Regions from separate parts of the Paenibacillus sp. FSL R5-0475 genome, predicted to be linked through region 1. Evidence: predicted binding sites of a transcription regulator. Region 1 holds the regulator's gene; the other holds the start of a gene.
What was found. Region 1 encodes CtsR, which represses protease genes until heat stress. Its sites were predicted from a motif close to ATGGTCAATAAAGGTCAAACA; they were not measured.
Positions count from the first base shown of each region.

Region 2: clpP (ATP-dependent Clp endopeptidase proteolytic subunit ClpP) is a predicted target of CtsR. The motif match lies at 5,295-5,315, and genes of this name have one in related genera.

Region 1 is NZ_JBBORK010000001.1:4,856,942-4,872,128, forward strand. Features, by position in the region: gene cysE (serine O-acetyltransferase) at 1-322, opposite strand, end outside; gene gltX (glutamate--tRNA ligase) at 834-2,297, opposite strand; gene ispF (2-C-methyl-D-erythritol 2,4-cyclodiphosphate synthase) at 2,351-2,839, opposite strand; gene ispD (2-C-methyl-D-erythritol 4-phosphate cytidylyltransferase) at 2,836-3,534, opposite strand; gene MKX41_RS21925 (PIN/TRAM domain-containing protein) at 3,630-4,718, opposite strand; gene pssA (CDP-diacylglycerol--serine O-phosphatidyltransferase) at 4,898-5,635, opposite strand; gene disA (DNA integrity scanning diadenylate cyclase DisA) at 5,700-6,776, opposite strand; gene radA (DNA repair protein RadA) at 6,791-8,158, opposite strand; gene clpC (ATP-dependent protease ATP-binding subunit ClpC) at 8,351-10,819, opposite strand; gene MKX41_RS21950 (protein arginine kinase) at 10,855-11,919, opposite strand; gene MKX41_RS21955 (UvrB/UvrC motif-containing protein) at 11,948-12,472, opposite strand; gene MKX41_RS21960 (CtsR family transcriptional regulator) at 12,503-12,964, opposite strand; gene MKX41_RS21965 (GNAT family N-acetyltransferase) at 13,351-14,523, opposite strand; rRNA gene rrf (5S ribosomal RNA) at 14,944-15,060, opposite strand; rRNA gene MKX41_RS21975 (23S ribosomal RNA) at 15,134-15,187, opposite strand, start outside.
Region 2 is NZ_JBBORK010000001.1:5,673,600-5,688,786, forward strand. Features, by position in the region: gene MKX41_RS25495 (gluconeogenesis factor YvcK family protein) at 1-193, shown strand, start outside; gene whiA (DNA-binding protein WhiA) at 338-1,267, shown strand; gene MKX41_RS25505 (HPr family phosphocarrier protein) at 1,365-1,634, shown strand; gene MKX41_RS25510 (SIMPL domain-containing protein) at 1,785-2,540, shown strand; gene MKX41_RS25515 (PdaC/SigV domain-containing protein) at 2,668-3,768, shown strand; gene MKX41_RS25520 (GDSL-type esterase/lipase family protein) at 3,878-4,516, shown strand; gene clpP (ATP-dependent Clp endopeptidase proteolytic subunit ClpP) at 4,612-5,208, opposite strand; tRNA gene MKX41_RS25530 (tRNA-Arg) at 5,402-5,476, opposite strand; gene MKX41_RS25535 (sugar-binding transcriptional regulator) at 5,910-6,962, shown strand; gene gap (type I glyceraldehyde-3-phosphate dehydrogenase) at 7,065-8,075, shown strand; gene MKX41_RS25545 (phosphoglycerate kinase) at 8,192-9,373, shown strand; gene tpiA (triose-phosphate isomerase) at 9,401-10,153, shown strand; gene gpmI (2,3-bisphosphoglycerate-independent phosphoglycerate mutase) at 10,155-11,699, shown strand; gene eno (phosphopyruvate hydratase) at 11,768-13,054, shown strand; gene secG (preprotein translocase subunit SecG) at 13,265-13,498, shown strand; gene rnr (ribonuclease R) at 13,845-15,187, shown strand, end outside.

The DNA.
Region 1 (15,187 bases):
CCCCAAGTGTAACACCTTGATAGATAATAACATCATCACCGATTTCACAGGTTTCCCCAATAACAATCCCCATACCATGGTCGATAAACAGCCTATTTCCGATGACAGCTCCGGGATGGATTTCAACACCGGTCATAAATCTACTAAACTGTGAGACCATACGGGCCATTGTATACCAGCGGCGTTTGAAAAAAGAATGGGCAATCCGGTGACCCCAAATGGCGTGCAACCCTGCATATGTGAAGACAACCTCGAACCAGCTGCGGGCAGCGGGATCGTTATCAAATACCGCCCGAATGTCCGACTTAATATGCTTAAACATCACGGTTCCTCTCTTCTTGACTCCCCCATCTCCTGTTTACAGGTACACAAGGAAGGTATTGTCTCCAATCCATCATTCTTATCATACATATGCTGTGGGTGTTTGCTTGGTTTGTTATATTAGAAAAGATACCCTGAAACAAAAAAAGCCCCTGCAGCATAAAGCTGCAGAGACGTTTAACCGCGGTTCCACTCTGCTTGAACGAATCAAACAGACTGCTGTTGTTACCATCGGCAGAGTTCCTTCGTTCCACTTGGCATCATTAACGGCGATGTACCCGGCGCGATCTAACGAGCCTTTAGGATCGTTCAACCGTGCAGCTCACAGGCGCATGTTCTGCCCCGGACAAATGAATAACTCCCAGCCCGAAAGGGTATTCCTTTCTCGGTTATTCTCTCTGGCAATTGCCTTTATGGACGTACTTCTCCTGATCACAGCTATTATCATATGTTTCTATCTTAGCGTAAAAGATAAGGGACTGACAAGAGGCTTAATGATAAGTAATACTACCTTAAGCTCCTTTAATTTGTGATTTCAAACGTTCGATGACACGGTTTTGGCCGAGCAAAGCAATCGTTATATTAAGATCACGTCCGTGCGTTTGTCCGGTCAAAGCCACACGTATCGGCATAAAGAGCGCTTTGCCTTTGTGCCCTGTTTCTTTCTGCACTTCCTTGATCAGTACAGCCATATTACTAGCACTGAAATCCTGACAAGCTTCAACCTTAGCTAGGAAAGCAGACAAGACTTCAGGCACTTGGCTTTCCGCCAGAACCTGCGCCGCTTCTGTTTCTAACTCCAGATGGCTGCGGAAGAATAGTTCAGATAGCTCTACGATATCGGAGGCAGAGTTCATCTGCTCTTGATACAGTGCTACAAGGCTTTCTGCCCATGCCTGCTGCTCATCATTCAGCTCAGCCGGTATTTTCCCCGCTTTTTGCAGATGTGGAATCGCTAATGCCGAGATCCGTTTAGGATCAGCATGCTTAATATAGTGATTATTTAGATGCGCCAGCTTGTGCTTATCGAATACAGCCGGACTTTTGGACAAACGGTCCGCATCAAAAATAGAAATAAGTTCTTCTTTACTGAAGATCTCCTCTTCTCCCTCTGGCGACCAGCCCAGTAGAGAAATGAAGTTAACCAAAGCCTCAGGCAAGTAACCCAATTCATCATATTGCTCAATAAATGTAATTACAGATTGATCCCGCTTGCTAAGCTTCTTATGGTTGTCACCGACAATCAGTGTCATATGACCAAATATTGGGGGTTTCCAACCAAGAGCCTCATAGATCATTAGCTGACGTGGTGTGTTGGAAATATGATCTTCCCCACGTAGTACATGGGTGATAGCCATCAAATAATCATCAACAGCTACCGCAAAGTTATAGGTCGGAATTCCGTCCTTCTTCACGATAACAAAATCACCCATTTCTTTCGTATCAAAAGAAATAGTACCTTTTACGATATCATCGAACGTGTACGTACGATCTTCTGGTACACGGAAGCGAATGCTAGCTACTCGTCCCTCAGCTTCAAAGGCAAGGCGTTGTTCTTCCGTCAAATCACGGTGTTTGCCGGAATAACGAGGGGTTTCTCCACGTGCAGTCTGTTCTTCACGTTCTGCTTCCAGTTCTTCCTCTGTGCAGTAACAGCGGTAAGCCAAACCTTTATCCAGCAAATCCTGCCAATATACACGATATAGGTCAAGACGTTCAGTCTGGCGGTAAGGTCCGTACTCTCCGCCAACATCAACACTCTCATCCCAATCCATGCCTAGCCATTTCAAATACTTAAGCTGGCTCTCTTCGCCGCCTGCGACATTGCGCTTCACGTCTGTATCTTCAATTCTGATAATGAATTTACCGCCTTTATTACGGGCGAACAGATAGTTAAACAGCGCCGTTCTGGCGTTACCTATATGTAAATGTCCCGTAGGGCTCGGTGCGTAACGCACCCGGACTTGATCCGTCATTATATTCCCTCCGCTTCATATGGTTAAAACTTAGATTTGCTACTTAGACCATCTCAAGATGATATCACATCTTGGAGTAGACAGACAATAGATTGTGCGGCAATTCCTTCACCACGACCGGCAAAACCAAGCTTTTCAGTAGTCGTAGCTTTAACGTTCACCTTGGACGGGTCCGCGTGAAGCGCACGAGCGATAATCTCCGTCATTTGTGGAATGTATGGCGCCATCTTTGGTTTTTGGGCAATAATCGTTGAATCGATATTTCCAAGCTTATAACCTCGCTCGCTAGCAAGTGCCCACACTTGTTCTAATAATTTCAAGCTATCCGCGTCCTTAAACGCTGGATCTGTGTCCGGAAAATGTCTGCCAATATCACCAAGTCCTAGTGCGCCTAGAATCGCGTCACTTACTGCGTGCAGCAGCACATCGGCATCGGAATGTCCTACTAATCCTTTTTCATAAGGAATCGTAACGCCTCCAATAATACAAGGCCTTCCCTCAACCAGTTGATGTACATCAAACCCTTGTCCTACAGCGATCATGATTGTCCCTCTCCCCTGTTTCTTTCTGTGAATTCTGCAAAATCCAAATCATCTGGCGTCGTAATCTTAATATTTCTGTAGCTTCCCTCTACCACAGAAACCGGAATACCAGCACGCTCTGCCAAGCTGGAATCATCAGTACCTAGAAATCCATCCCGCTCCGCGGCCGCATAGGCATCCAGCAATTCAGAAAGACGAAAAGTCTGCGGGGTTTGAATCGCCCACAGACTTCGCCGATCCGGCGTAGACAGTACTTTGCCTTCGTTATCTACCTGTTTGATCGTATCTTTGACTGGTACAGCAAGAACTGAAGCACCGATCTGCTTCGCTCGCTCGTAACATGCCTCAATTTCATTCGGCTGCACAAACGGACGAACACCATCATGTACCATTACCCACTGTGTCGTAAGTTTCAACAATCCTTTATGTACGGAATGCTGACGCTCAGATCCACCAGGTACTATAGCCTTAACCTTGTCCAGCTTATAGAGCTGTATCCATTCCCGGCAGCGCTCAATATCTTCCTTACCGGTTACGAGCACGATTTCAGAAATCAATTCGTGCTGCTGAAATACTTCCAGCGTATGAACGATGATTGGTTTCCCCTGCAGTAACAGATATTGCTTGCTCTCTACAGTTCCCATTCGCGTTCCTCTGCCTGCCGCCACAATGACGACGCCCACACCGTTTGACATTACTCAGGCTCCTGTCTTTCACGTATATTCCCATCATAACGTGTTTGGCGGGCATTTCCAACCCATAGGACATTTGCCATGCACTTTATCTACGCTTATTGTGCTTTTTCCAAGAGCTTTGGCTTCGCAAATATCATCCGTCCAGCTGAAGTTTGAAGCACACTCGTGACGAGAACCTCCATCGTAGTTCCGATATATTCCCGTCCGCCTTCCACAACGATCATTGTTCCATCGTCTAAATAGGCTACGCCTTGTCCATGCTCTTTGCCATCCTTAATGACCTGAACTACGATTTCCTCACCAGGCAACACTACGGGCTTCACGGCATTCGCAAGATCATTAATATTCAGGACTGAGACTCCTTGTAATTCGCAAACCTTATTCAAGTTAAAGTCATTGGTAACTACTTTACCTCGCAGTACCTTCGCTAACTTCACCAGCTTACTATCCACCTCAGAGATTTCTTCAAAATCTCCCTCGTAGATTAATACCTTCACATCGAGCTCTTTTTGGATTTTATTGAGAATATCAAGTCCCCGCCGTCCGCGATTACGTTTCAGTAGATCGGAAGAATCTGCGATATGCTGGAGCTCCTCAAGTACGAATTCCGGTATGACAATCGTTCCCTCAATAAATCCAGTTTTGCAAATGTCGGCGATCCGACCATCAATAATAACGCTTGTATCGAGGATTTTATGCTCCTCCAGGCCACGACCTTCCGGTTCAGCCGCTTGCCCCCAGCGTCCAGTTGTCCAAAGTGCAGCTAGTTCCTCTTTTTTCTCCAGACCGATCCGCAGCCCCATATATCCAAAAGCTAACGTAACGGGTACCTGCAGCAACTGCCCAGCTTTTCCAAGCCAAATCATAGCAGGATATAACAGAAGAGATAGCAAAAGTCCCCCTGTAAGCCCAGCTGCACCTGCAGCCAATTCATTCATTGGTATACGCGAACAGTACAGAACCGCCTCCCGCAGTTTTGAACCTCCCCATTCCGCGCATAAAGACCCCGCAAACAAAAAAATAATGGCACCCAGCACCGTAAATAAAATGCTTCCTTCTACAGGTAAACTTTCACTCAGCTTTTCCATCCCCTTGGGGAATCCTCTTTCAAGCGCATGGTATAGCGAAAAACCAGACCAAGCACCACATATTAAAGCAAAAGACAATATCACTTTTTTCCACATAACCTAACGCACCTCCTTTTTATTCATCCTTGAATGATCTATACCTCACCAGTATGTTCCAATTTTCAAGACGATAAACTTGGGGTAGCGCTGGAATTGCAAAAAGGCTTTGCCATCCCCTAAGGACGACAAAGCCTCTAGCTATAATTATATTAGTTCAACCTTACTACAAGACTGCTTTAACCGTTCTTCGAGTGATACACTTTATCTTCAGAACGTCTTCTACGACGGTGACGGCGTCTGGCTGTCAATCGATCGATGTTTTGTTTAAAACCATATAACGCGTAAATCCCAAGTAAGACGAAGATTAGCTTAGCAATTTGTTCAGGGAACACAACAGCAACAGCCACGGCAACAACAATGACTACTGGCGCTCCGACAACCACTTTTTTAGGTAATCCAACCTTCTTAAAATTAGGATATTTAACAGTGCTGACCATCAAATATGATAAGAGCAATGTAGCCACGATCATAAATGGAGCAGAAACATCTTTATTAAAAAGAGCTAATGTGGCAAGCACACCACCAGCAGCAGGAATTGGCAATCCGATGAAATAACCAGGAACTCCTGGATGAACATTAAAGCGAGCTAGGCGCAATGCACCAAACACCGGGAAAATTGCAGTTACTGTCCAGGCTAATGCAGAATTTAAATCATGCAGGCTTGAGACGTACATAATAACAGCCGGTGCTACTCCAAAAGAAACGACATCAGACAAAGAGTCCAGTTCCTTACCAAATTCACTCTCACATTTAAGTGCACGAGCAACTCGGCCATCCAATCCGTCTAACAGCATAGCAATAATAACCATGATAGCGGCCATGCTAACTTTACCGTCAAACGCCATCATGATACCAAACATTCCGAGCATCAAGTTACCTATGGTAAAAAGACTCGGAATTGATTTTTGTATCATTTCTTCACCTCAATTTTCTCACATTGGCCTTAAACAGCTCCAATATTACGTGATTGTATGTTATTTACATTTGCCTGTCAATAAGAACTTGCTTCTGTAAACGTTTGAGCCCATCCTGAATATTACGAGCCCGCACCTCCCCAATTCCGTCCACTTCATCCAGTTCAGCTATGCTTGCAGACATCAAATTAGGCAGCATTTCAAACCGCTCCACCAGATTATGAATGATCACATTTGGAAGCCGCGGAATCTTGTTGAGCAGACGATATCCACGCGGAGTAACCACCTCTTCGGAAGAAATTGCCGTAGAAGAGTAGCCCAGCAATCGAGCAATATGGTTGTCATCCATTAGGTCATCATCACTAATACGTTTGAGACCGGCAATAATTTCACGAATTTTATCTTCTTGCTCTTCCTTAGCATAGTCTCTGTATAGGAGCCATGCTTCTTCCTCTGTATTTCCAACCAGTTCTTCCATCTGCATGCTGATTAAGCGTCCTTCATTGCCTAGTTCATTTATATATCGTTTGATCTCCATTTTTATGCGTAGAACCATCTCTACCCGCTGAATCACTCCGACCACTTCAGCTACGGTGACGATTCCCTCATACTCCGAAGCAGACAAATTCGTCAGTCCTTGTGTAAGAACCGCTTTGTACTTTTCGAGGGTCTGAATCGCTTGATTAGCTTTAGCCAAAATAGCTCCGATTTCTTTTAACGCATACCGAATGGAACCTTGATACAGGGTAATGATATTGCGGCGCTGTGAAATAGAAACAACCAGTTTACCTGTTTGCTTCGCTACGCGCTCGGCGGTCCGGTGACGAATGCCTGTCTCGATTGAAGAGATGGACGAATCCGGAATTAGCTGTGTATTTGCATACAAAATTCGTTTCAAATCCTCACTAAGAATAATGGCACCGTCCATTTTGGCGAGCTCATATAAATAATTGGGTGAAAAATCGCAGTTAATGGAGAATCCTCCATCCACTACCTCCATCACCTCAGGACTATACCCAACGACGATTAGTGCTCCCGTCTTAGCTCGCAGCACATTCTCAAGACCTTCCCGAAAGGGTGTCCCCGGTGCCGCCAGTCTGAGCAGATCATTCATATTCTCTAATTGGTTATATTCTTTCATAATCCCTGTGCCCCCTAATCTAACGCGACCGATAGTGCATCTGCTACGGTACTGACGCCAATAATCTGGATATCTTGCGGGTGCTTCCAGCCCTTCAAACTTTTCTCTGGCATGATCACCCGCCGGAAGCCTAGCTTCGCGGCCTCCTTCACACGCATTTCCGCGCGTGAAACACCTCTTACTTCACCTGTAAGTCCTACTTCACCGAAGAAAACATCGTAAGGTTTTGTTGAAATATCACGAAAGCTGGAAGCGATACTAACAGCTACTGCTAAATCAATCGCCGGTTCATCCAGCTTCACTCCTCCAGCAACATTAAGGTATGCATCCTGATTTTGCAGGAACATGCCCATCCGCTTCTCAAGTACAGCGATAATGAGTGCCATCCGCTGGTGATCCATACCTGTGCACACCCGGCGTGGGGAGGGGAAATGAGTGGCAGCGATAAGAGCCTGAAGCTCAACAAGCACCGGTCTAGTCCCTTCCATACTAGCCACGACTGTAGATCCGGCTACGCCGAGTGGACGCTCCGATAAGAAGAGCTCCGATGGATTTTCTACTTCTGTTAGACCCACTTCACCCATTTCGAAAATGCCGATTTCATTCGTTGAACCGAAGCGGTTCTTTACAGCCCGCAGGAGTCTATACGTATGATGCCGCTCTCCCTCAAAATACAGCACACAATCCACCATATGTTCAAGCATCCGTGGGCCTGCAATAGCGCCTTCCTTGGTGACATGCCCAACGAGAACTGTAGCAATTCCCCGAATCTTAGCGATACGCATAAATCTTGTCGTACATTCCCGAACCTGGGTCACACTGCCTGGCGCACTAGTTACTTCTGGCATAAATACAGTCTGAATCGAATCGATAACAAGAAATTGCGGCTGAATTTGTTCAATCGCTTCTTCTATGCTTTCCATATTCGTCTCACATAGTACATATAGCTCAGCTGACAACGCACCGAGGCGATCCGCACGTAGTTTAGTTTGCCTTACCGATTCTTCGCCCGAAATGTACAGCACTCGCAATCCCTGAGTTGTCAGAGCATGCGACGTCTGTAATAAGAGCGTAGATTTACCGATTCCTGGGTCTCCCCCTACTAGTACCAGCGATCCTGGTACGATCCCCCCACCGAGAACACGGTTAAGCTCACCTATACCTGTCAGTATGCGCGGTTCCTTGTCACTTTCTATACTTATGATCGATTGTGCCTTTTCTTTACTATGAAAAATAGGGGCATTCATTCCCTGTGTTTTGACTACGCTTTCCGTTTCCTCCACCATGGAGTTCCAAGCTTGGCACCCGGGACATTTTCCGAACCATTTTGGCGATTCGTATCCACAATCGGTGCAAAAAAATTTAGTTTTTGGTTTAGCCATTTGTTCTCCTTACGGTCCGAACTTTTAAATTGCGGATATTTTCTTCTAATGAAAGTTTACCATTTCTGCCCCTTTAACGAAAGGTCATTCGGAATTTGTACTAAATGTATATTTTTAAGTGATAAATTTATATTAAAAAAGCTTCCGCCCCTCTATAAACTGAGGAGCGGAAGCTTTTTTTATTCCGTTTTTTTATTCGGATTCTACTTCTTTTTCAAGCAATGGAGCTACAGGAGCATCCACTTTATTCACTACAAGTTCTCCGCCAACTTCATCAATGTTGAGCGAATCACCCTTTTGGATATTTCCTCTCAACAATTCCTCGGAAAGACGGTCTTCAATATGCTTCTGAATCGCACGACGTAATGGACGTGCACCAAAGGCTGGGTCGTAACCTTCCTTAGCCAGGAAAGCCTTCGCCGCATCTGTGAGAACGAAATCAACATCATATTCACGCAGCCGCTTGCGCAGCTCATCAGACATCAATGTAACGATTTCAGCAATATGCTTCTCATCGAGGGAATGGAAGACGATGATTTCGTCAATCCGGTTCAAGAACTCAGGACGGAAGCTCTTCTTAAGCTCTTCCATAACCTTGCCCTTCATATTACCGTATTCTGCTCCAGCATCTTGCACAGCTGTGAATCCAAGTGTCGAATTCTTCTTGATCGCTTGTGCGCCTACGTTAGAAGTCAGAATAATTAATGTATTACGGAAATCGACTACCCGTCCTTTAGAGTCAGTCAAACGACCGTCTTCAAGAACTTGCAGCAGAATATTGAATACTTCTGGGTGCGCTTTTTCAATTTCATCAAGCAGCACTACAGAATAAGGTTTACGGCGTACCTTCTCGGTTAATTGGCCACCTTCTTCATAGCCAACATATCCAGGAGGGGCTCCGACTAAGCGGGACGTGGAGTGCTTCTCCATGTATTCCGACATATCAATACGAATGACCGCATTCTCATCGCCGAACATGGCTTCAGCCAATGCACGAGCCAACTCAGTTTTACCTACACCAGTAGGACCGAGGAAGATAAAGGAACCCATTGGACGTTTCGGATCTTTAAGACCCGCACGCGCACGGCGTAGTGCCCGGCTAACTGCCTTAACAGCTTCGTCCTGACCGATCACTCGTTCATGCAGTAAAGCCTCCATGTTAAGTAGACGGTCGGTCTCCTCTTCCTTCAGCTTGCTTACAGGTATACCCGTCCAGCTAGCTACAACCTGTGCGATGTCTTCAGGTGTAACCTCTGAATCCGTGCGACCCTGTTTTTCTTTCCATTGATTCTTAGTCGTATCAAGTTCTTCACGGATTTTTTGCTCTGTATCACGCAAGGCCGCCGCTTTTTCAAACTCTTGACTCTGCACTGCGGAATCTTTCTCCTTGCGGATATCATCCAAGCGCATTTCAAGTTCCTTCAGATTTGGCGGGATGGTGTAAGAGTGAAGCCTTACTTTAGATCCTGCTTCATCGATAAGGTCAATCGCTTTATCTGGCAGGAAACGGTCCGGGATGTAACGGTCGGACAACTTCACTGCTTCCACTATAGCTTCATCCGTAATCTTCACACGGTGATGCGCTTCATAACGATCGCGAAGTCCGAAAAGAATTTGGACCGCTTCCTCTGGAGAAGGTTGATCCACCGTAATCGGTTGGAAACGACGCTCCAATGCTGCATCTTTTTCAATATATTTACGATATTCGTCAAGCGTAGTCGCACCAATGCACTGAAGTTCTCCACGGGCTAACGCCGGTTTCAGAATGTTAGATGCGTCAATCGCACCTTCCGCGCCACCAGCACCGATTAGCGTATGAAGCTCATCGATAAAGAGCACGATATTACCTGCTTGGCGAATCTCATCCATAATTTTCTTGAGGCGGTCTTCAAACTCACCGCGATATTTTGTTCCAGCCACTACTGAGCCCATGTCGAGCGTCATGACGCGTTTGTCGCGAAGTGTTTCTGGGATTTCATTATTGATAATCTTTTGTGCAAGTCCTTCAGCGATAGCTGTTTTACCAACACCAGGTTCACCGATCAGTACCGGGTTATTCTTAGTCCGGCGACTCAGTACCTGAATAACACGTTCAATTTCTTTACTACGGCCGATAACTGGATCTAGATTGCCCTCCTTAGCATAGGCGGTCAAATCGCGCGCAAGACCATCTAGGGTCGGTGTGCTGACGTTAGCCGGAGTCCCGCTATGACTAGAGGCAGCCTCGCTGCTTCCCAGGAGCTGAAGAACTTGTTGACGAGCTTTGTTCAAGCTGATGCCGAGGTTATTAAGCACACGAGCCGCGACACCTTCCCCTTCACGGATAAGTCCAAGCAAAATATGCTCAGTGCCAACATACGTATGACCCAATTTGCGGGCTTCGTCCATCGACAGCTCAATCACTTTTTTAGCGCGAGGAGTATAAGCAATGTTCGTAGGCTGTTCTTGACCTCTGCCAATCAGTGTCTCCACTTCGTCCTGGATTTTTTCAAGACCTAGCCCTAAAGCTATTAATGCCTTAGCAGCAATGCCGTCTCCTTCACGAATAAGTCCGAGCAAAATATGTTCTGTACCAATATTGTTGTGTCCTAAACGAACAGCTTCTTCCTGCGCCAGCGCTAGCACTTTTTGTGCGCGTTCCGTAAATCTTCCAAACATCATATCTCCTGCACCTCCATGAATAATAAATATCTATATTAATGTTGTGTTCCCAGTGTCTCTCGGAGCAGTTTTGCCCGATACATATCTCGTTCAGTAGCGTTCAGCTCATCGCCGAACATCTTTTGAAGAAATCCTGGCTGCGTCTTAACGTTAAGTTCATTAAGCACTGAAATCGAAAGACCTTCCAGAATGCCAAGGTCAACCCCAAGTCTCACATCAGACAGGCGTTGAGCAGATTCTTTAAGCTCCATAAGAGCTGCATAACATAAAATTCCGTAAGAACGCTTCACTCGGTCTGTTATTCTCAGGGCGGAATCAACAAGCAACCGTTCACGTGCATTTCGCTCATGCTCAATAATCTGGGTAACTACACTGTGAAGGTTCTCTATAATTTCACTTTCCGTTTGACCGAGAGTGATCTGATTAGAAATTTGAAAGATGTTCCCTACTGCTTCGCTACCCTCACCGTAAATTCCTCTTACAGTCAATCCCACTTGGTTCACTGCAGACAATATGCGATTGATCTGATGAGTCATTACAAGCGCTGGTAGATGCAGCATTACCGAGGCACGAAGCCCAGTACCAACATTGGTGGGACAACTAGTCAAATATCCTCTTTTATCATCAAAAGCGTAATTGACAGCTGCCTCGAATATATCATCGATCGCCGTCGCACGATCCCATGCTTCTCTAACCTGAAGACCAGGAAACAGACACTGGATTCGCAGATGGTCCTCTTCGTTAATCATGATGCTGACCGACTCATCTTCATTTAATAAGACAGCCGCACTGCGCGAATCATTAGCCAAGTTAGGACTGATTAGATGCTTCTCAACCAGTACCTTTTTGTCCAGTTCATTCACTTCATCAAGCTTTAGGAGTTGAAAAGATCCGAAATCTGCAGCTGCTTCCTCATGAAACACAGGAGCCAGTAGCTCTAATACTTCTTCCGATTGCTCTAAGGAAGCCAGCATTGGGAACGGAAGATGCTCTAGATTACGGGCAATACGCATACGACTGCTAATTACAATCTCAGAATGACTACCTCCAGAACGCATCCAATCACTAAGCGCTTGTTCAGTAAATCGGAGACTTGACATGTCATATCCCCCCTATATATCAAAGACTTTACTCTTGTGCTATTTCTTTTTCAAGTTTACGAATCTGATCTCGCAGCTCCGCTGCTTTCTCGAATTCTTCTTGTGTAATACTTTGCTGTAATTCCTGCTTGAGTTCATCAATTTGGCGTCTAAACACAATCTGAGCTCCTGCACGTTTCGGAATCTTACCTACATGTGAAGTACTGCCATGCACTCGCTTAAAAAGCGGGTCCAGTGCACTGTTAAAATATTCATAACAGGAGCTACAGCCAAAACGGCCTAATTTACTAAACTGGGAGTACGTCATCCCACAATTCTCACATTGCAGACTCTGCGTTGTCTTCGTTGCAGCCGACTTCTCCTTGCCGGCACCTTCAAGATCAAGCAGACCTGAGAGCAGACTGTGGATGGAGAATCCTCCAGCCGTTCCGGGAATGAGTTCACCCTTCTCCCGTGCACAGCTCTCGCAGATATGAAACTCCGTCTTCTCTCCATTCACGATCTTAGTGAAGTGGAGTGTTGCCGGCTTGACGCCACATTCCTGGCATTGCATAAGCGAAAGCCCCTCCCTTATGGTTGACAATTATTTGCCTAACAAAGAGATTAACATCGCCTTCATAATCTTGGCACGAATCTCATCCCGGTATGGAATCTTAACCGTTAGGCATTCCCGAGAAACAGCAGCGCGCATAAGGCACGCTTCACGCTTACTTAGAAAACCAGCTTCCTCCAGCTGATAAATCAGCCCTTCAGCAGCGTTCTGATCAATCCCGCCACCTATAGTATGGTTTAAATGGGCATGCAGTGCCACGTTAGGCGGTAATTCAAAACGTTGAATACGAATATATCCCCCGCCACCACGCTTACTTTCCACCACATAACCTTTTTCTAGAGTAAAGCGTGTACTGATGACATAATTGATCTGTGACGGTACGCATGAGAACTGGTCCGCCAGGTCATTTCGCTGGATTTCCACCGTACCTTCGGGACTTTCATGCAAAATATTCTTCAGATATTGTTCGATAATATCAGAGATATTGCGCATCACTCATCCTCCAGTGCTTAAATCTTATAATACCGATTGCAACTTGCATTCATAATGACAATGGTCTTTAATTGAACTTAAACATTTGTGGATAATCCCACGTGTTCAGAGGATCGGATCGCTGTCATTAAGCTTCGTTGACTTTGACTTTCTTTGACTTTTTAATATTATAACATATTCTGTGCTAATTCCAAGTGGATTCTCTTATTTTTCACTTTTTTCAGCGAATGTATTCGGAAATAAAGAACTCTCCCAACTTCTTTCGAAGGGGAGAGCCTAATTTTTGTCAAGTATAAACGCCTTCGGTATCCTTATTAGGGCGATAAGCGTTTATGCGAGAAATATAAGGATAATGTATAGCATGAAACTTATACTCTCTGATATTTTTAAAAATGATCAAATAAAGCTGTCTGTGCTTGTGGAATAATTTCTTCAAACCATTCCAGTGCTGCTGCGTGGCCAGAGACACTTCCATAACGAGCCATCTCTGTTGGTCGTTTGTATCCAAGCATCAAGGCCGTCAAAGTGCCTATATCACAGCTAAAGTCTGCTTCCGCCCGTTCCCCTTCCACTCGAATCAAAGTAGCCGAGCCCTCATTAGAGATATTCCATGCCCATAACCCATCATTCCAAGGTGCATACTTATCTTCGATATATATAAGCTGCTTCTTTTGACTACTGTTTCCTCTGAAGGTGTAAGTTTCAATGAATGACTTGGCATTAACAATCCGCCCCATAAAATAAGGATAATTCTCTTGTCCTATACGTGGATCTGGCAGCAAGAAAGGTAATATGTCATCCGAAGGCACCAGCTTTAAGGATGCACCGGTCACCATCGAATCATGGTTCGCAAGAAATGTCCACAGCCCCTGCCGAGCTTGTTCATTCAAAAAAACAAATTCATCAATGACCAGTTCTCTGTTCTCTACCTTATACAGCACATATCCCTCTGGTTCACCACTCTTGGAGTAAAATACTGCACTCTTTCCTTCATCATCTAGAACAGAGTTCTCCCACCAGTCCAAATCGCGCTTAAGTGTCCCGTTATAACTGACAGCGAATCGAGTATATAGGCTATCCAATACTTCGATATCCTTTATGTCCCGTTTAACCTTGCCCTCAACTTCAACCTTTTTAGGAAATTTCGCTACTGGAATAGAGTATTTCTTATATTCACAATAAACTTCCCAGCCAAATTTACGATAGAACGGAATCAAGAACGGGTGTAGAAAAGAGAGCGTTTGACCTGCCTCATTCATCGTATGCAGCGCATGAGACAATAGATTTGCCACATGTCCTTGTCTGCGGTTCTCTGGCCATGTAGCCACTCCTGCTATACCACCCATAGGTACCACTCTGCCCTGTATGTAGACTTGGAAAGGAATAATCGTCAATTTAGCTTCCAATGTTCCGTCCTCAAAAGCACCCCATACCTGTTCAGCCTTGAATCTTTCCTTAGCACTTGCCCTTTTTTCACTAGGAAGCTTGTACTGAAAAGCATATTCTGACAAGTTCATGCTTGCATCAAATTCTTCTGAACGTAACTGTCTTATTACCACAAACTCACCTCATCCTTTATAAAATTACTTTTAGGATAAGTATAACAAGAGCGTCAATTGTGCGCTAATCTATTGCATTATTTATAACTTTATTTTTAGTTATCCACAGCTCTATGCAGTTTTAAAAATAGTCTTGAAATCTTGTCACATCCAAGTTAAAATAGTTATCCACTTATCAATAGCTCTATCCACATAATCCCGGTTATATCCACAGCAACCCGTGTACTACTTAGGTTTTCTGTTGACAGATCCATATAAATATGTATTTAATCCACACTATTTAGGGATTATTTCTCTTTCAATCATCTATCCACATGTGCGTAACTCTTCTGCAAATCCAAATGTTTATCCACAAGTTTTCCACAGCCTATAATAAACGCAAAAAAGCCACTGTCGATTACTCAACAGTGGTCTAATTGTGCTTGGCAACGTCCTACTCTCCCAGGACCCTTCGGTCCAAGTACCATCGGCGCTGGAGGGCTTAACGGTCGTGTTCGGGATGGGTACGCGTGGAACCCCTCCGCTATCGCCACCAAACGGGCATTTACATCGTAAATGCTCAGGCTTGATGCCTGAAAACTGAATCCGAATTGAATTTGCGTTCTAAGTATAGGATAAGCCCTCGACCGATTAGTATTGGTCAGCTCCATGCATTACTGCACTT
Region 2 (15,187 bases), 820 kb from region 1:
GCAGTCGAAATACGCTGAGAAGGGTGCACGTCCGGTACAGCTCGACAAGGATGTACTAGAAGGCAGTGCATATAAAGTTATAGCGGATAAGCTAGTGTTATTCCGAACTTATTTAAGGCATGATACCGATAAGCTTAGTCATCATATCTATCAGCTTGTGCAAGATTGGATAAACAGAAACCCTAGGGTATAACTTAAAATATAAGAAAATATAAGTTTTACACCTATACTTTCTTATATTTCTCGCTTAAACGCTTACCGTCCTCAAAAGGACGCCGAAGGCGTTTATGCTTGTATATATGAATGACGTACTTATTTTCAGAAAGAGGTGAGACCCTTGTCTTTTGCGGCCCTTACAAAAAAAGAGCTGACGATGGTGGAGAGTGAGCCCTGTTGTGAGAAGGCGGAAATGTCAGCGCTTATCCGTATGAATGGATCTGTGCAGCTTTCAAGCAAAAAGGTGATTCTCGACATTTCGACGGAGAACGCCGCGATTGCAAGGCGGGTATATTCTTTGCTTAAGAAATATTACCAGGTCCATATTGAGCTACTCGTGCGTAAAAAAATGCGTTTGAAGAAAAATAACGTTTATATCGTTAGAATCCCTAGTCGCGTACAGGAAATCTTAAATGATCTCAGAATTGTGTCCGAAGGATTTATTTTTACCGACGGTATTGATAAAGAGATTGTTGGGAATAACTGCTGTAAGCGTGCTTATTTGCGGGGTGCCTTTTTGGCGGGCGGATCCGTTAATAATCCGGAGGGTTCCTCTTACCATTTGGAGATTTCCTCGATGTATGAGGAGCATTGTAAGGCGCTGGTCGATCTGGCTGGTGAATTTCACCTAAACGCACGCTGCATTGAACGTAAAAAAGGGTTCATTCTATACATTAAAGAAGGCGAGAAGATTATCGAATTCTTAAGTCTGATCGGGGCGCATCAAGCGTTGTTCAAATTTGAGGATGTAAGAATTATGCGCGATATGCGTAATTCCGTGAATCGGATCGTGAACTGCGAGACCGCGAATCTCAATAAAACGATAAGTGCCGCGGTGCGGCAGATTGAGAATATCAAACTGCTGCAGCGAGAAGTGGGGCTGGAGAGCTTACCGGATAAACTGCGGGAAGTTGCAGAAATTCGAATGGCACATCCAGATATCAACCTTAAAGAGGTTGGTGAAATGCTGAAAGGTACGGTTAGTAAGTCCGGAGTAAATCATCGACTTCGTAAGATTGATGAACTGGCGGACAAGGTTCGAGGCGGCTAGTCACTTTTTTTCTAGTGTGGTTTACGTTATAATGATATAATAATATAAAATTAATGTGAAATTTTTGGGGAGAACTCAATTAGGGGGTAAGCGTTTCATGACAAAGCACCCGGTAGTTGTTCGGTTGAAGACAGGGCTACACGCTCGACCGGCAGCATTGTTTGTGCAAGAAGCTAACAAGTTTTCGTCGGAGATTTTCGTGGAAAAAGACGATAAAAAAGTAAACGCCAAAAGTATTATGGGTATTATGAGCCTAGCGATCAGTTCCGGCACGGAGATCTATATCAGCGCGGATGGTGCAGACGCGGATCAAGCTGTAAACGCTTTGACGAGTCTCGTCAGCAAAGAAGAGCTTGAGAACCAATAATCTTTTGAAATGACTTTCTATCGCATGACTAAAAAGCCCCCAGGGGCTTTTTTTTATACCAAAAAATAGATTTTAACTGTGCAACATTTACCAAAAAGACTCGTCTAGAGGATAATAACAAATCACAAAGGATGAAAGGGGCTGGCAAATATGAAAGGTTTGGTAAAGAAGATTGGTTCAGTGTTGATCGTAGGGAGTTTGTTAATTGGAGGGATTAGCATGAGTGGTGTCTTCCAAGGTCCTGCAAAGGCTTATGCAGATGAAGTACAGAAAAACGTCGTTAGTGTAGTAGGTAAAGGTGAATTGTCCATCAAGCCGGATATTGTATACCTGTCCATCGGTGTGGATACTACGGCTACAACTGCGCAAGAAGCGCAAAAAACAAATGCTGCTAAAATCCAAAAGATCACTACACTACTGAAGGGGACTTGGAAAATCGCAGATAAGGATATTCAAAGTACCCAATTCTATGTGCAACCCAACTACAGTTATAGCGAAAAAGAAGGACAGCAAGTGAAAGGATACAACGCGAATCATACACTGTTAGTGTCCTATAGAGATCTGACCAAGGTTGGTGAATTGCTAGACGCTGCATCTGCGGCGGGGGCAAATAATATCGGAAATGCACGTTTTTCCGTGGAAGATACTTCTGCCTTTGAAGCTCAGGTGATTGAAAAGGCGATGGCGAACGCAGATGTTAAAGCAGGTGCTATTGCTAAGGCAGCTAAACGTAGCCTGGGTCAAGTAATCACGGTCAGCCAAAATGATGGCAATGTCACTCCGGTTTATTTTGAACAGAATCTAAAAATGGAAATGGCTGCAGCAGATGCTGGTGCAAGCACATCCGTTCAACCGGGAGTAGTTAAAGTTACAACACAGCTGAGCGTAATGTATGAATTGAAATAGTAGCAGAACAAGATGATTGCAGAGAGGAGAGGTGATCTTCCACTAGTAATAGTGGGGGGCGCCTCTTTTTTTTGTGTAAATTCTCCAAGATTAGGTTTAATAAACTGGAAAGGAGTGGGAAAATTAGATGGTGAATATTTCAAAAGAAACAGTACGCAAATGGGGCATAGGTTTGATGTCGGCTGGATTATTGCTTGGTGGAGGATTGCTGCCCAGTGATACGGGTTATGCAGCTTCTGATCAGACGAAGAGCAAGGCTATTGCTACAAGTATAGTTTTAAAGGCGAACGGGGTGATTTCACAGCAGACAGGTATTTTGCAGGAAGGGAAGGTCTGGATTCCGATTACCTTTATGCGTGATGTGCTGCAATTACCTCTAACTTATGATAAAAAAGAAAATACATACACGATCGGAAAGGGAACGACTAAGGCCAAGTTGCTGTTATCTAGCTATGGTACTTCAATTTGGGTGAACAATTATTACATTCGAGAGTATGAAGGAAAGCTAATAAACAATCGGCTCTATGTTCCATCAGGTCTGTTAAATGATTATTTAGGCTATAAAGTGGATTGGAGTCGGGGCTCTAGTAGGTTGAATGTGGTGAATAGATCACAGAATGCGTTGATAGTAACCACAGAGACCTATGCTAAGGATCGAAAAGAGGCTTTGATCCAGCTTGATTATCCGAAGTTTAGTGGATTAAGCAATTCCAATGCACAGCAGGCCATGAATGATATTTTGAAAGAAAGTGCCATGAAATTTGCTGCAAACGCAGAGAAGGATATCTCGAATCGATCCGGGTCAGAGCCTAAGTATACCTATGATATAGAATATATGGTGACCTACAATCAGGATGGTGTGATCAGCTTAGTGATGTCACAGTATAGCGATACGGGCGGCGCTCATGGTATGACCAATCGGGAGGCGTTTACCTTTTCGCTCAAGGATGGCAAACGTCTACTGTTGGGCGACCTGTTCGGAGCTAACCCAAACTACAAAAAAGAGTTGAATGCTAAGTTGAACAAGCTAGTAAAAGCGGAGGAAAGTTATTTGGGAGGATTCAACGGATTGAATACGGAAAAGTATTTTTATCTGAAGGATGATCAGGTCGTTCTGTTCTTCCAATTGTATGAATACACAGCTTATGCTGCGGGGTTCCCGGAATATCCCTTTACTTTCAAAGAACTGTTGCCGGAAGGCGGTAGCCCATTTACTGCTGTAAAATAAATAGAGAAGTCGTAACCGCTAGTGTCACCACTGGACATCTCCCCCTTACCAAAATGACCTCGAATTCATATGCTAAATGGAGTAACTAGTTTATGAACGGGGGAGAGCTATGAGCTATCAATACACTGCAATTGGCGATTCCTTGACGACTGGATTTGGCGCTCTGCCAGGGAACGGTTTTGTACCGGTGTACCGTAGAATGGCGGAAGGGAGACTGCGTTCTAATGTAGCCTCTACGAATTTGGGCGTGAATGGATTGACTACTTCTGAACTGGAACAGCGGCTACGGGGGAGTGCGATGACTCGCGAAGCCATTCGAGCAGCCGACATCATCACTCTATCCATCGGTGGCAACGATTTAATCCATGCTGCGAAGGTTGCAGCTAGACAACCTGAAAATTTATCTAAAGAGCTGCGAAGATCATTGCAAGAATGCAAACAAAATTTTGCTGCAATTATGAGTATCCTCTTCCAATTGAAGACGGGAAAGCGTAGACCTCTTATCATTCGGATTGTGGGACTGTATAATCCTTATCCTCAGGTAGTGGGTGCTACAGAGTGGGTGCGGCAGTTTAACCGCTATGCCTCACAGTACAGTAGCCGAGTATGTGGGTTTGCTTCTATCTATAGTGAGTTTGCAGGAAATGAGAGAGGGCTATTATCGATTGACCACTTACATCCGAATGGCCGAGGCTACCGTGTGATTGCTGAGAAACTCGATGCGCTTGGATATGGCGGTTTGATTTAATTGAGATTCGTATGAAGTGATGGTCTGAAAAGTAAAGAGGCTGTGCGCTAACCATCAAGTGGATAGGGCACAGCCTCTTTGTGTTGTTTTATAGCTTACACACCGCTAGGCAGTGTTTTCTCGATGACTTTATCAACGATACCGTAAGTTGCCGCATCTGCAGCAGTCATGAAGTAATCACGATCTGTATCCTTCTCAATACGTTCTAGCGGTTGACCCGTACGTTCTGCAAGAATACGATTCAACTTATCACGCAATTTGAGGATACGGCGGGCACGGATTTCGATATCCGTTGCTTGACCTTGAGCACCACCCAGAGGTTGGTGAATCATGATCTCACTGTTAGGCAGTGCGAAGCGTTTGCCTTTAGCGCCAGCGTTAAGTAGGAAAGCTCCCATAGAAGCTGCCATACCCACACAGATGGTGGAAACATCCGGTTTAATGTACTGCATTGTATCAAAAATAGCCATACCTGCAGTAATGGAACCGCCTGGGCTATTCACATAAAGGTGAATGTCCTTTTCCGGATCTTCGGCAGCCAAGAACAGCATTTGTGCGATGATAGAATTGGCTACCACGTCATTAACCTCCGTTCCAAGGAAAATGATGCGGTCCTTCAGCAGGCGGGAATAGATGTCATAAGCGCGCTCACCGCGGTTGCTCTGTTCTACTACCATAGGAATATAACTCACGTGGAAAACCTCCTTGATATTGGTTCTTCAAATGTATTCATTTTTACTCTTGCCGTATTACCCACATGATAAACAAATTCAAACAAAAAGTCAAAGAAAGTCAAACTTATATTCAAAAAAAAGAGCCGACACGCGGCTCTTTGGTTAAGTAGTAGTATAGGCACTACTAAATTATGTACAAAAGTGAAATTAATGGCGCGCCCGCCAAGAATCGAACTTGGATCTCAGGCTTCGGAGGCCTACGTCATATCCATTGGACCACGGGCGCAACAAAAATGATTATAATACAATTTCTGTGCAATTGCAATGGACAGGAAGAAACGACGCTGTCGTCCTTTATTGACGACAACCGTTTCTCGTAGAAATATAAGGATGATATATAACGTGAAACCTGTAATTTCTTATATTTTTAATAATACTGTACACAGGCTTTATCCCTATTCTTCAAGGTGGACAAGCGTACATTGTGTTTCAATCAGCGAAAGAATCTGGATTGTTAATGACAGGTTTTTTGGAGCTGAATCTCTTTCCCAATCTTATAAATGTATAAGAAGACAAGCGCTTGAGAATTCTACTCTCGGAAGACTTGCACTTCGAGCAATATTTGGTTAGAATATGAGTGGGACTTAAAAAGTTTACCCGGGACATTTTGAGACCATGAACAAGGGAATAGAGGAAGACGAAGTTGCAGGAGTGAAAGTATGCGTAATTTATTAGATATCCAAAAGCAGCTTCTGCCTGATCTCATGGAAACCCTTAAGAGACGGTACACGATTCTTCATCAGATCATGCTGTCCGATATAATTGGGCGCAGAACGCTTGCCGCTTCGCTTGATATGACTGAGCGGGTACTGCGTGCCGAGACGGATCTTCTGAAATCGCAAGGGCTCATTGAGATCGAGAGTGTTGGCATGCGCATTAGCGCTGCTGGGCGTAGACTGCTTGATTTGCTAGAGCCGGTCGTTAAGAGCCTGTTTGGTCTGGATGAGCTGGAAGAGAAAATTCGGGCAACGTACGGTCTGGATAAAGTTATTGTGGTGCCGGGTGATTGTGAGTCATCGCCATTCACTAAACGTGAGCTTGGCCGAGCGGGTGCAAAAGCGCTGCTCAGTGTACTTCGTACAGATGATATAGTTGCTGTCACAGGTGGATCAACGCTTGCCGATATGGCTGATCAACTGACACCGCCGTTATCCCTTTCCTATAAGAACGCTTGGTTTGTTCCGGCGCGTGGTGGATTAGGAGAGAGTATGGAGATTCAAGCCAATACGATTGCCTCAACAATGGCAAAACGGGTAGGAGCGAATTACCGGTTGCTGCATGTACCTGATTTACTTAGTGGGGATGCCTACCAGTCACTAGCACTTGACTCTAATATTGGAGAGATTGTACAAATCATCCGCAGTTCGCGTATTATTGTACATGGGATTGGGGATGCCATTGAAATGACTCGCCGCCGCAAGCTGGATGAGGCAACTGTCTCAGAAATCCAGGGTGAGGGAGCCGTGGCTGAATCCTTTGGGTATTACTTTAACGAAGATGGTCAGGTTGTCCATACGATGCTTACGATGGGACTACGTCTAGAAGATATTGTTCGGACGGAGACAGTCATCGGTATTGCTGGAGGCAAACCAAAGGCCAAAGCCATTCATGCCATGCTGCGTTTCGGGCAGGAGAATATACTCGTCACCGACGAGGCTGCTGCTGTGGAAATCGGCAAGGAAATTGATAATCAGTTACAGATATCCTCGTAACTCACTAGAACATATATCTTGCATCATACTTAACATTGTTGTCATGACAGGCTTCACGGTCTGTTTTGAATAAATAAAACGAATTCTAGGAGGAACTATTCAATGAGTGTAAAAGTTGGAATTAACGGATTTGGACGTATTGGACGCCTTGCTTTCCGCCGTATTCAAAATGTAGAAGGTATCGAAGTGGTAGCAATCAACGACTTGACTGACGCTAAGATGCTTGCTCATTTGCTTAAATATGATACAACTCAAGGTAAATTCCAAGGTGATGTTGAAGTGCATGATGGCTTCTTCAAAGTCAATGGCAAAGAAGTTAAGGTTCTTGCTAACCGCAACCCTGAAGAATTGCCATGGGGCGACCTAGGCGTTGATATCGTACTTGAGTGCACAGGTTTCTTCACAACTAAAGAAGCAGCTGAAAAACACTTGAAAGGTGGAGCTAAGAAAGTAGTTATCTCCGCTCCAGCTACTGGCGACATGAAAACTGTCGTTTACAACGTTAACGATGACATTCTTGATGGTACTGAGACTGTTATTTCCGGCGCATCTTGCACAACGAACTGCCTAGCTCCAATGGCAAAAGTATTGAACGACAAGTTCGGTATCGTTGAAGGCTTGATGACTACAATTCACGCTTACACTGGTGACCAAAACACTTTGGATGCTCCACACGCTAAAGGTGACTTCAGACGCGCTCGTGCAGCAGCTGAAAACATCATTCCTAACACTACTGGTGCTGCTAAAGCAATCGGTCTTGTTATTCCAGAACTTAAAGGTAAATTGGATGGTGCGGCTCAACGTGTTCCAGTTGCAACTGGTTCCCTGACTGAGCTTGTAACTGTTCTTGATAAGAGCGTTACTGTTGAAGAAATCAACGCAGCAATGAAAGCAGCTTCCGATCCAGACACTTATGGTTACACTGAAGATGAAATCGTATCTTCCGATATCAAAGGTATGACTTTCGGATCCCTGTTCGATGCTACACAAACTAAAGTATTGACTGTTGGCGACAAACAACTCGTTAAGACTGTTGCTTGGTATGACAATGAAATGTCCTACACTGCACAATTGGTTCGTACTTTGGAGAAATTCGCTAAAATCGCTAAGTAATTGACTTGATATAAGTAACATCTATAGAGCGGAAACAGAAGTTCCTTGTTTCCGCTCTTTCTAAATGTATTTCTTGTTTCCTGCTAGAAACAACTTTGGGTGTGGAGGAATTAATCATGAACAAAAAGAGCGTCCGTGATGTAGAAGTAAAGGGTAAACGCGTATTTGTACGCGTGGATTTCAACGTACCTGTAGAAGACGGTAAGATTACTGATGATACTCGTATTCGCGAAACCCTTCCAACCATTAAATATTTGATTGAGAACGGTGCAAAGATCATTCTTGCGAGTCACATGGGTCGTCCTAAAGGTCAATTCGTAGATTCCATGCGTTTGACTACTGCTGCTGAACGTCTGTCCGAGCTTCTCGGCAAACCAGTAGCTAAAGCTGACGAAGCTGTTGGCGAAGCTGTCAAAGCAAAAATTGCTGAGCTAGGCGAAGGCGACGTACTTGTACTTGAGAATGTTCGTTTCTACCCAGGCGAAGAAAAGAACGATCCTGAATTGGCTAAACAATTCGCTGAACTGGCTGATTTGTTCGTCAATGATGCGTTTGGTGCGGCTCACCGTGCACATGCATCGACAGAAGGTATCGCTCATTTCCTACCAGCTGTATCCGGTCTTTTGATGGAGAAAGAATTGACCGTTCTTGGTAAAGCTCTTACTAACCCAGAACGTCCTTTCACTGCGATCATCGGTGGTTCGAAAGTTAAAGACAAGATTGATGTTATTGATAACTTGTTGTCTTTGGCTGATAACGTCCTGATCGGCGGTGGATTGTCTTATACATTCACTAAAGCACAAGGCTTTGAAATCGGTAAGTCACTTGTAGACAACGACAAACTTGACGTTGCTCTTGGATTCATCGAAAAAGCTAAAGCACTTGGCAAAAACTTCATGCTTCCTGTTGATGTTGTTGTTGCTGATAAATTCGGTGCTGATGCTAACACTAAGATCGTTAATTACAATGAAATCCCAGAAGGTTGGGAAGGACTTGATATCGGACCTAAGACTCGTGAACTTTATGCCGATATTATCAAGAACTCCAAGCTGGTTGTCTGGAATGGACCTATGGGCGTATTCGAAATCGATAAATTCGCTGAAGGTACACTTGCAGTAGCAAAAGCTTGTGCAACAACTGAAGGTTACACTGTTATTGGCGGCGGAGATTCCGCAGCAGCAGCAGAAAAATTCCACCTGGCTGATCAAATGGATCACATCTCCACTGGTGGCGGTGCATCCCTTGAGTTCATGGAAGGCAAGGCGCTTCCTGGCGTAGAAGCACTGAACGACAAGTAAGACGTATAGAAGGAGGCAATTAAATTCATGAGAACACCAATTATTGCGGGTAACTGGAAGATGTTCAAAACAGTTCCTGAAGCAGAAAGTTTTATTGCTGACATCAAAGGCAAAGCAGAAGTAGAAGGCGTTGAGACTGTAATCTGCGCCCCATTTACTAACCTGCCTGCACTTGTAGCAGCTGCAAAAGGTACAGACATCAAGATTGGCGCACAGAACCTGCACTTTGAAGATAACGGTGCTTACACAGGAGAAATCAGTGGTGTAATGCTTAGCGATCTTGGCGTAGACTATGTAATCATTGGTCACTCAGAGCGTCGTGCTTATTTTGGCGAAACAGATGAAATCGTGAATAAGAAAATGCATGCTGCATTCCGTCACGGTATCACTCCAATCGTATGTGTTGGCGAAAAGCTCGAAGAGCGTGAAGCTGATCAAACTAAAGCAGTATGTAAAGTACAAACTGAAGCTGCATTCCAAGGACTTAGTGCCGAGCAAGCAGCAAAAGTTGTCATTGCATACGAACCTATCTGGGCTATTGGCACAGGTAAATCTTCCACTTCCCAAGATGCTAACGAAGTTATTGCTTACATCCGCAGTCTTGTAAAAGATTTGTATGATGTTGCAACAGCTGAAGCTGTTCGTATTCAATACGGCGGCAGCGTGAAGCCTGAGAATGTAACTGAGTACATGGGCCAAAGCGACATCGATGGTGCGCTTGTTGGCGGTGCCAGCTTGCAGCCTGCTTCCTTCGTTCAATTGGTTGAGGGGGCGAAGTAAGATGTCAGCTCCAAGACCTGTAGCTTTGATCATCATGGATGGTTTCGGTTTGCGTGGAACATCTGAAGGTAACGCCGTTGCTCAAGCTAACAAACCTAACTATGACCGTTACTTGAAACAATATCCTAATACTACCCTTACTGCTTGTGGTGAAGCTGTTGGTCTTCCAGAAGGCCAAATGGGCAACTCTGAAGTAGGGCACTTAAATATTGGTGCAGGACGGATTGTATACCAGGATTTGACTCGTATCGATAAATCGATCCGTGAGGGCGAATTCTTCGATAATGAAACACTGGTAGCCGCAGTTAGAAATGCTAAGAACACAGGTAAAAAGCTTCATCTTTACGCGCTTGTATCCGACGGAGGGGTACATAGCCATATTAATCACCTGTTTGCTATGCTTGACCTGGCTAAGAAAGAAGATATGCACGAAGTGTATATCCATGCTTTCATGGATGGCCGGGACGTACCTCCAGATAGTGGTAAGAAGTTTGTTCAAGATCTGGTTGCTAAGATTGAAGAAGTTGGAGTAGGTACAATTGCAACGGTATCCGGGCGTTATTACGCAATGGACCGTGACAAACGTTGGGATCGTGTAGAAAAAGCCTATCGTGCTATGGTTTATGGCGAAGGACCGAAATACACAGATGCTCTGCAAGCTATCACTGCTTCTTATTCAAATTCCGTATTCGACGAATTCGTTGAACCTAGCGTGATTGTAGACAGTGAAGGCAAGCCGGTAACGGCAGTAGAGAGCGGCGATTCCGTCGTGTTCCTCAACTTCCGCCCTGACCGTGCTATTCAGTTGTCACAAGTGTTCACGAATCAAGATTTCCGCGGTTTCGACCGGGGTCCTTTGTTCCCGCAAGACTTGCACTTCGTATGCCTGACTACTTTCAGTGAAACGGTACAAGGTTATGTAGCCTATTCACCGAAGAACCTGGATAACACATTGGGTGAAGTACTTGTGCAACACAACAAGAAGCAACTGCGCATCGCGGAAACTGAGAAGTATCCGCACGTAACGTTCTTCTTCAGTGGTGGACGTGATGAGGAACTTCCAGGAGAAACTCGTATCTTGATCAACTCTCCTAAAGTGGCAACCTATGATCTTCAACCTGAGATGAGTGCTTACGAAGTGGCTGCAGCCTGCGTAGCAGAAATCGAAGCGGAAAGACAGGATGCTATTATCCTTAACTTTGCAAACCCTGATATGGTTGGACACTCCGGTATGTTGGAGCCAACAATCAAGGCTGTAGAGGTAACTGATGAGTGTGTAGGTAAAGTAGTGGACGCAGTAGTTGCCAAGGGTGGCGTTGCGATCATTATCGCCGATCACGGTAATGCAGACATGGTATTTGATGAGAACGGTCGTCCGTTCACAGCTCATACTACTAACCCGGTTCCGTTCATCCTTACGGATGAAAATGTTGTATTGCGCGATCGCGGTATCCTTGCTGATGTAGCACCAACCATTCTGGATCTGATGGGAATTCCGCAACCTGCGGAAATGACTGGTCAATCCATGATCACTAGTCGCAAATAAGGAAACAATACCTAAGATTAAGCTTCAACAATCAAAACCAAAACATTGTTTAAAGGAGATTAACTAAAATGACTATTATTTCTGATGTTTATGCTCGCGAAGTCCTTGACTCCCGTGGCAACCCTACTGTAGAGGTTGACGTTTATCTTGAATCCGGTGCTAAAGGCCGCGCTATCGTTCCTTCCGGCGCTTCCACTGGCGCTCATGAAGCTGTAGAGCTTCGTGATGGCGACAAATCCCGTTACATGGGTAAAGGCGTTCTGAAAGCTGTTGAGAACGTAAATGAAATCATCGCTCCAGAAGTTATTGGTATGGACGCTCTTGACCAAGTGGGCATCGACAAATTGATGATCACTTTGGATGGAACTCATAACAAAGGTAAATTGGGCGCTAACGCAATCCTAGCTGTATCCATGGCCGTAGCTCGCGCAGCTGCAGCAGCATTGGATATTCCTTTGTACGTATACCTGGGCGGATTCAACGCTAAAACTCTTCCAGTACCAATGATGAACATCATCAATGGTGGTGAGCATGCGGACAACAACATCGACGTTCAAGAGTTCATGGTTCTTCCTGTAGGAGCTCCAAGCTTTAAAGAAGCTCTTCGTACAGGTGCTGAAATCTTCCACAACTTGAAATCCGTACTTCAATCCAAAGGCCTGAACACAGCTGTTGGTGACGAAGGTGGTTTCGCACCAAACCTTGGTTCGAATGAAGAAGCAATCACTACAATCATCGAAGCTATTGAAAAAGCGGGTTACAAACCAGGTGTTGACGTATTCTTGGGTATGGACGTTGCTTCCACTGAGTTCTACAAAGACGGTAAATACACCCTTGCTGGCGAAGGTAAATCTTACACTTCCGCTGAGTATGTTGACCTTCTTGCTTCATGGGTTGAAAAATATCCTATCATCACAATCGAAGACGGTATGTCCGAAGACGACTGGGATGGTTGGAAATTGCTTACTGAAAAATTGGGAGACAAAGTTCAATTGGTTGGTGACGACTTGTTCGTTACAAACACTGAGCGTCTTGCAACAGGTATCGAAAAAGGTATCGGTAACTCCATCTTGGTTAAAGTTAACCAAATTGGTACATTGACTGAAACTTTCGATGCTATCGAAATGGCTAAACGTGCTGGTTACACAGCAGTTATCTCTCACCGTTCCGGTGAATCCGAAGATAGCACAATCGCTGACATCGCTGTTGCGACTAACGCTGGTCAAATCAAAACAGGTGCTCCTTCCCGTACAGACCGTGTTGCTAAATACAACCAATTGCTTCGCATCGAAGACGAGTTGGGTGAATTGGCTCAATACAACGGCCTGAAATCTTTCTACAACCTTAAAAGATAATCTGCTTTTATAGCAGAGTACGAAGATCCGCCATATGGCGGGTCTTTTTTTAATATATGTTTATCCTAATCTTTCAAGAAAAGCTACGACTTAACAGTCTAGGCGGTTGTATTACCGGCACTGCTATGATAAAATAAGAATACTGTTTATGTATCGTGATAACCTCAATTACCATAGATAGTGATGCTTAGGCGTAGGAGGTGGAAGTGAATGGATATCTTTTTGAAAGTTGTGCTCCTGATTTTTTCCGTCGGTCTTATTGCGGTCGTTCTTCTGCAAAAGGGGAAAAGCGCGGGTCTTTCCGGTGCCATCTCCGGTGGTGCTGAGCATCTCTTTGGTAAAACAAAAGCTCGTGGTATGGAACTCGTACTACAACGTGTAACAGTTGGACTTGCTGCAGGATTCTTCATTATGGCGATTCTAGCTGCTGTTTTCATTGACTAAAGTACCTACAGTAAGCCCTCGCTCTGTTCTGAATGGAATGGAGCGAAGGCTTTTTTGTTATAATAAAAAGGGGATAAAGCACCTGCAGGTGCTTTTCTTTGCATAGCAGAAAGAATAAGATTCGATACGGTAAAGCCTTAATAAATAAACTTTCTCCTTCGATGTGAATGAAATTTCGTACTGCGTTTACCTTTGGATGACAGTAACAGGGATGCGCAGGATTGATTTCGTGTATACTAGGGTATGAAGTAGGTAAAGGTAAATTTTACTTGGCATTACTACAGAGCAGGACAAGACATACATATTTGCCAGCGGCTTGGAGCCGCGGAGGGCTGGGGTGACGAACATGATAACACAAGAAATATTACTCGATTTCATGCGGGAAACTGCATATAAACCAATGACTTATGAAGAGCTGGTGAGCCATTTTGCTCTAGAAGATAGCACAGGGTTTAAAAAGTTCGAGGAACTACTAATTGAATTAGAGCAGGACGGAAGAATTGTATTAACTCGTAATGCACGTTATGGCGTGCCGGAACGAATGGATTTACTGCGAGGCCGGTTACAGGCTCATGCGAAAGGCTTCGCTTTTCTTATCCCGGATGATCGTGATCATCCTGACGTATATATCCATGCGAATGATCTTAAGGGAGCTATGAATGGTGACATCGTCCTTATCCGTATTACCTCTAAAAGTCCGTCCGGCGGACGTATGGAAGGCGAAGTTGAGCGCATTGTAAAACGGGGAGTATTGCAGACGGTTGGCGTATTTCAAAATCTGGAGACCTATGGCTTTGTGCTGCCTGATGATAAACGGATTAATCGCGATATTTTTATTCCGAAGCAATCCTTCATGGGGGCGGTAGACGGTCAAAAGGTCGTTGTACGTATCGTGAATTATCCAGAAGGCCGATCAGCGGCAGAGGGTGAAATTATTGAGATCCTCGGACATAAGGATGATCCAGGAGTCGATATTCTATCTATTATCCGTAAGCATCAGCTGCCAGAGGCCTTTCCGGCTGAAGTGATGAACGAAGCGGACAACGCTCCGGATTCAATCACAGAAGAGGAAATTGCTGAGCAGGGACGTCGCGATTTGCGCGGACTAAACATTGTCACGATTGATGGTGAGGATGCTAAGGACCTGGATGATGCGGTTAATGTTCAGCGACTGGAGAACGGACATTACAAGCTAGGCGTGCATATTGCGGATGTAGGTTATTACGTACGTGAGAGCTCTGAGCTCGATAAAGAAGCCTATGATCGGGGCTGTAGTGTGTACTTGGTGGATCGGGTGATTCCGATGCTGCCTCACCGTTTGTCTAACGGGATTTGTAGTTTGAATCCACAGGTCGACCGCTTAACGATGTCCTGCGAGATGGAATTTAACGAACACATGAAGGTCGTGAAGCACGATGTCTTTACAAGTGTGATTCGCACCAAGGAAAGAATGACTTATTCCAATGTTCGCAAAATTTTGGAGGATGAAGATCCAGAATTGCTGGAGCGCTATAGTCCATTAATTGATGATTTCCGTCTCATGAAAGAATTGGCGATGAAGCTGCGTGATGCGCGGATGCGGCGGGGCGCGGTTGATTTTGACTTTGAAGAGAGCAAAATCATCGTAGATGAGAACGGCAAGGCTGTAGATATTGTGAAGCGTGAGCGTTCTGTAGCTGAGCAGATTAT